Cystobacter fuscus: one gene and its partner. Each later gene encodes a partner of the first gene's protein in a complex. Links are inferred from orthologs where the notes say so. Each region holds a gene or a part of one and is shown in the gene's direction. Other genes may lie near its edges.

Region 1 (3,350 bases):
CGTGAGAAGTACAAGGCGCACGTCGAGGACCACGACTACCCGGCGAAGGTCACCATCAACGAGGGTGATCGCGTGCGCATCGCCGAGACCCGTCCCGGCTCGAAGGACAAGCGCTGGCGCGTGGTCGAGGTGTTGGAGAAGACCAAGAACGTCTGAGCCGTCCGAGCCCGCGCCCGCGCGCGGGGACCGTGGCTCGAGCCGCGCGGAGCCCCTCCGGATGGGATGGGGCCTGCAGCAAGCTGAGAGAGGAAATTCCAGATGATTCAGATGACGAGCGTGCTCGACGTGGCCGACAACTCGGGCGCCAAGAAGGTGTTCTGCATCAAGGTGCTGGGTGGTTCCAAGCGCAAGTACGCGTCCATCGGCGATGTGATCGTCGTGTCGATCCGCGAGGCGCTGCCGAACTCGAAGGTGAAGAAGGGTGACGTGGCCAAGGCGGTCATCGTGCGCACCGCGCGCGAGGTGGGCCGTCCGGATGGCAGCTACATCAAGTTCGATGGCAACTCCGCCGTCCTCATCAACAAGGACATGGAGCCCATCGGGACGCGCATCTTCGGGCCGGTGGCCCGCGAGCTCCGCGCCCGTAAGTTCATGAAGATCATCTCGCTCGCTCCCGAGGTCCTCTAGTAGGGCGTCAGGCGGTCCGCGAGGAGGGAGAGGAACCATGGAGAAGCTCAAGGTTGGAGACACCGTGCAGGTCATCGCCGGCGCCGAGCGCTCGGAGAAGACCGAGGCGACCAAGCGCGGGAAGATCCTGAAGATCGACCGGGAGGCCCAGCGCGTGACCGTGGAGGGTCTGCGCCTGGTCAAGCGGCACCTGAAGAAGACCCCCCAGCAGCCCGAGGGCGGCATCGTCGAGAAGCCGGGCACGATCCACATCTCGGACGTGCAGCTGGTCTGCGCCAAGTGCGGCAAGCCGACCCGCGTCGGCATCCGCCTGGATGGGGACAAGAAGAAGCGGTTCTGCAAGCGCAAGGATTGCAACGGCCTGATTGACTAGGGTCGTGGGTTCAGGCATGTATGCGCGCCCTTTGCCCTGCCCGGGTGAGGGGAGGGCAGACGAGCGGGTGTTACCGGGGCTCCGAAGGACCCGTAGGGCTCCGGTGTTCGTAGTTTTCCATAGCGGTACTGATCGGCGCGCTGGGTCCACGGCCGCGCTCCGAAGCAGGGGACAAGACGATGGCTGAAGAGAAGAAGGACGCGGCGAAGAAGGAAAAGAAGGGCCGCAAGAAGGATGAAGTCAAGAAGGCCGGTTTCGCGGCGAACATCGAGGAGGGTCTCGAGGCCAAGCCGGCGCGGCTCAAGCTGCGCTTCCGCAAGGAAGGCGTGCCCGCGCTGATGAAGGAGCTGGCGCTCAAGAACCCGATGGAGGTTCCCCGCCTCGAGAAGATCGTCGTCAACATGGGCCTCGGCGAAGCGCTCGCCAACGCCAAGATCCTCGAGTCGGCGGTGGACCAGCTCGGCGCCATCACCGGCCAGAAGCCCGTGGTGACCCGCGCGCGCAAGTCGATCGCGAACTTCAAGCTGCGCCAGGGCCAGGCCATCGGTGCCGCCGTCACGCTGCGCGGCGACCGCATGTACGAGTTCCTCGACCGCCTCATCACCGTGGCGCTGCCGCGCGTGCGTGACTTCAAGGGCGTGTCGCCCAAGGCGTTCGACGGGAAGGGCAACTACACGCTCGGCGTTCGCGAGCAGATCATCTTCCCGGAAATCAACTACGACCAGATCGAGAAGGTGAAGGGGCTGAACATCAGCTTCGTCACCACCGCGGCTAACGATGAGCAGGGGCTGGCGCTGATGCGTCACTTCGGCATGCCGTTCCGCACGTAACGAGGATCCGCACCCATGGCCAAGCTCTCGAAGATCGCCCAGGCGAAGCGCAAGCCGAAGTTCTCTGTCCGCGCGTACAACCGCTGCCCGCTGTGCGGCCGCCCCCGCGCGTTCCTGCGCAAGTTCAACATGTGCCGCATCTGCTTCCGTCACCGCGCGCTGCGCGGTGAGGTCACCGGCGTCACCAAGTCGTCCTGGTAGTTGGACGCGGGTGTCCGGGCGCCGAAGAGGCACCGGGGCACCCTGGTCCGCCCTGAAGAGGGTGGACCGCCCGCAGTAGAGCAGGGCAACCGTGGCGAACCCCTGGGATGGGCCCAGCAGGCGCGGCGGTTGCGAACGCGGAGTCGGCCAGGCCGCTCCGCATGGAAGGTAGCCATTCATGTCGGTCGTCAACGATCCCATCGGCGACATGCTGACCCGCCTGCGCAACGGTTCCCGCGCGCGGCACGACAAGGTCGTCATGCCCCACTCGAACCTCAAGGTCGAGATCATCAAGGTCCTCAAGGCGGAGGGCTTCATCGGGGACTACACCGTTCACGAGCGCAAGCCGCAGAACGAGATCTCCGTGCAGCTGAAGTACGGCCCGGACCGCGCCCCCGCCATCACCGGCATCCGCCGCATCTCCAAGCCCGGTCTGCGCCGTTACGTGAACGTGCGTGAGATTCCCCAGGTTCTCGGGGGCTTGGGCATCTCCATCCTGTCCACCTCCAAGGGCGTGCTGGTGGATTCCGAAGCTCGCAAGCAGAAGGTCGGCGGCGAGCTGCTCTGCACCGTCTACTAGCCAGCAGCGGTGAGGAGACCGTGGCTTGTGCCACGACCCGACACCGCACGAGGAAATCATGAGTCGGATTGGAAAGCTTCCGGTCAAGCTGGCGGACAAGACGAAGGCCACGGTCGTGGGCCGCCAGGTCAATTTCGAAGGCCCCAAGGGCAAGATGGTCGTTCAGCTTCCCGCCACGGGCGTGAAGGTGACGGTCGCCAACGGCGAGATCGTCGTGGAGCGCGAGAACGACTCGCGCGAGGCGCGCAGCCTGCACGGCCTGACGCGCACGCTGCTGGCCAACGCGGCCAAGGGCGTGTCCGCGGGCTTCGAGCGTCGCCTGGACATCCGCGGCGTCGGTTTCCGCGCCGAGGTGAAGGGCAAGGCGATCAACTTCCAGCTGGGCTACTCGCACCCGGTGGTGTTCAACCTTCCCGAGGGCGTGACGGCCGAGGTCGACAAGACCGCGCGCACCGAGGATGGTCTGCCCACGCTGGGCCTGACGCTGCGCTCGGCGGACAAGGAAGTCCTCGGCGCCGCCGCGGTCAACATCCGGTCGCTGCGCCCGCCCGAGCCGTACAAGGGCAAGGGCATCAAGTACGCGACCGAGAAGATCCGCCGCAAGGAAGGCAAGACCGGTACCGCCTAGTCGGAGTGAACACCCAACCGCGGGGCGCCAGGTGGTGCCTCGCAATCATCCGGCGGTGGAAATCCCCATCACCGCCGGACGGAGAAGGAATCATCCATGTCGAACAAGCTC
Region 2 (2,753 bases), 2.7 Mb from region 1 along the record:
ACACCACCGAGATCCTCGCCCGTCACCGGTAGTCAAGGGTAGGCTAGGGTGGTCGCGGAGTCCTGACGAGGGGGTGTGGCTTCGGTTCACGAAGTCCGCCCCGTTGGTTCGCGACCATCCCCATCACAATTTGCTGGACGTTTTGCGAAGCCGCGGGTATAGCGCCCCGGCTTTTGCAATTGAAGCGCCACGTCGATGAGACGACGCGCTTCAGACATCCCTGGTCCCAGACAGCAGGGATCCGGAGCGGGGCGCGTGCTCTCCGTTGGCAACCGGGCAACCGGTCGGAGGCGCGGGCAGTCCACCGGGTTCAAACGGCTCACCCGAGCCACCCTGCCGAGACTGGAGGTGCGGTGTGGTGCCTCTCGAGGCTCCTCTCGCTCTGCCACCCTGCGTGGCCCAGGTAATCCAGCCCACCCTCGGGTGGGCGTCGTGAGGAGGTGAAACCAAGTGATCAAGAGCGAGAAGGAAGAACTCATCAAGGAGCTCAACGAGAAGTTCTCGCGGGCTCAGACCGCGATCGTCGCTGAGTTTTCCAAGCTGAACGTGGAGACGGTCACCAAGCTGCGCAAGAAGTTCCGCGACGGCAAGGTGGACTACAAGGTCCTGAAGAACACGCTGGCCAAGCGCGCCGCGAAGGGTACCCCGGTGGAGGTCATCGCCGAGGACTTCGTGGGTCCCGTGGCCATCGCCATCAGCTACGACGATGTCGTGGCCCCGGCGAAGATCCTCACGGACTTCATCAAGGATCTCGAGACCATCAAGGTCCGCAGCGCGTCCGTGCAGGGCCGCCGCGTCAACGCCGAGGGTGTCAAGGCCCTGGCGAAGATGCCCGGTCTGCCCGAGCTCCGCGCCCAGCTGCTCGGCATGCTCAACCAGCCGGCCGGCAAGCTCGTTCGCACCATCGCGGCCCCTGGCTCCCAGCTGGCCCGCGTGCTCCAGGCGAACGTGGACAAGCAGCAGCCCAAGTAACCGATTCCAGTAGCCAACCCACCGCACACCTCTGGTCCCACTCGTTCCGGAAGGAAGAGGGGCCGTTACAAGTTGAAAGAAGGACATTCACATGGCTGACCTGAACACGATCATCGACCAGCTCTCCTCCCTGACGGTCATGGAGGCCGCCGAGCTCGTGAAGAAGCTCGAGGAGAAGTGGGGCGTTTCCGCCGCCGCCGTGGCCGTGGCCGCTGGCCCCGCTGGTGGTGGCGCCGCCGCCGCCGCTCCCGCCGAGGAGAAGACGGAGTTCAACGTCGTGCTGGCCAACGCCGGCGCGAACAAGATCAACGTCATCAAGGAGATCCGTGCGATCACCGGCCTGGGCCTGAAGGAGGCCAAGGACCTGGTCGAGGGCGCTCCCAAGACCGTCAAGGAGGGCGTCAACAAGGACGACGCCAAGAAGATCAAGGACCAGCTCGTCGCCGCTGGTGCCACTGTCGAGATCAAGTAGTTCGTTCTCGGGCAGGCGTCGGGTTTCGGGAAATTCCCGGCGCCTCCTGACCGGTTGAGCAGGCCGGCGTGCCCGGAAAGGGTGCGCCGGCTTTGCCCTTTCCGTATCTCTAAATTTCCCGCTGCCGCTGCGCGTTATCCAAGCTCGTCCCGCCCGAGCTTGCTCGCCCCGGAGTTTGAATGCCGACGCAGATCCAGAACAACTTCCGCGTGCGGAAGACCTTCGCGAAGATCGCGAAGACCATCGACATTCCCAACCTCATCAACATCCAGAAGCAGTCCTACGAGAAGTTCCTCCAGGCGGATATTCCGCCCGAGAAGCGTGAGGACCTCGGACTGCAGGGAGTTTTCAAGTCGGTCTTCCCGATCCGCGACTTCAACGAGACGTCTTCGCTGGAGTTCGTCAGCTATCACCTCGAGAAGCCCAAGTACGACGTGGATGAGTGCCACCAGCGTGGCATGACCTACTCGGCGCCCATCAAGGTCGTCGTGCGCCTGGTCGTCTGGGACAAGGACGAGGAGACCGGCGCCCAGTCCATCCGCGACGTGAAGGAGCAGGAGGTCTACTTCGGCGAAATCCCGCTGATGACCCAGAACGGCACCTTCATCATCAACGGCACCGAGCGCGTGGTCGTCAGCCAGCTGCACCGCAGCCCGGGTGCCTTCTTCGACCACGACAAGGGCAAGAGCCACTCGTCCGGCAAGCTGCTCTACAACGCCCGCATCATCCCGTATCGCGGCTCGTGGATCGACTTCGAGTTCGACCACAAGGACATCCTCTACGTCCGCATCGACCGGCGCCGCAAGCTGCCGGCCACGGTGCTCATCCGCGCCCTGGGCGCGGTGCCCGACACGGCCAAGAAGAATCCTCTGGAGTTCCGCGGCTCCACCGAGGAGATGCTCAACTACTACTACGCCACGGAGACCATCTACCTCCAGGGCAACACCGAGTTCGAGAAGTCGGTGGAGCTGGAGCTGTTGCCCGGTCAGCGCGCCACGCGCGACATCAAGACGAAGACGGGCGACATCATCGTCAAGAAGAACCGCAAGTTCACCCGCGCCGCCATCAAGAAGCTCGAGGCGGCCAAGATGAAGACGCTCCCCATCGACGCGGACGAGCTCTTCACCAAGGTGTCCGCCTACGACGTGGTGGACGAGAACACCGGCGAGGTCATCCTCGAGTGCAACGAGGAGGTCTCCCAGGAGAAGGTGGACGAGCTCCTCAAGCGCGACATCAAGGAGTTCAAGGTCCTCTTCATCGACAACCTCAACGTGGGTCCCTACCTGCGTGAGACGTTGATGATGGACAA

The links. The genes of interacting proteins can lie anywhere in the genome.
Region 2: rplE (region 1) and rplL share a complex: the UniProt entries of both Escherichia coli proteins name them as parts of the 50S ribosomal subunit. The link is inferred for Cystobacter fuscus from one-to-one orthologs.

What each region holds. Positions count from the first base shown.
Region 1 is NZ_CP022098.1:5,161,621-5,164,970, forward strand. What follows is about bases 240-3,004. They hold rplE (50S ribosomal protein L5), read left to right. Parts: upstream 240-1,179; coding sequence 1,180-1,830; downstream 1,831-3,004. Other genes in these bases: rplN (50S ribosomal protein L14), read left to right, coding at 259-627; rplX (50S ribosomal protein L24), read left to right, coding at 665-1,000; CYFUS_RS21280 (type Z 30S ribosomal protein S14), read left to right, coding at 1,846-2,031; rpsH (30S ribosomal protein S8), read left to right, coding at 2,210-2,611; rplF (50S ribosomal protein L6), read left to right, coding at 2,670-3,004. Also shown: rpsQ (30S ribosomal protein S17), read left to right, coding at 1-156; more of rplF, read left to right, coding at 3,005-3,239; rplR (50S ribosomal protein L18), read left to right, coding at 3,336-3,350. UniProt on the Escherichia coli protein: This is one of the proteins that bind and probably mediate the attachment of the 5S RNA into the large ribosomal subunit, where it forms part of the central protuberance. Its 5S rRNA binding is significantly enhanced in the presence of L18.
Region 2 is NZ_CP022098.1:7,899,010-7,901,762, reverse strand. It holds rplL (50S ribosomal protein L7/L12), read left to right. Parts: upstream 1-1,063; coding sequence 1,064-1,444; downstream 1,445-2,753. Other genes in the region: rpoB (DNA-directed RNA polymerase subunit beta), read left to right, coding at 1,624-2,753; rplJ (50S ribosomal protein L10), read left to right, coding at 451-972; rplA (50S ribosomal protein L1), read left to right, coding at 1-32. UniProt on the Escherichia coli protein: The binding site for several of the GTPase factors involved in protein synthesis (IF-2, EF-Tu, EF-G and RF3). Is thus essential for accurate translation.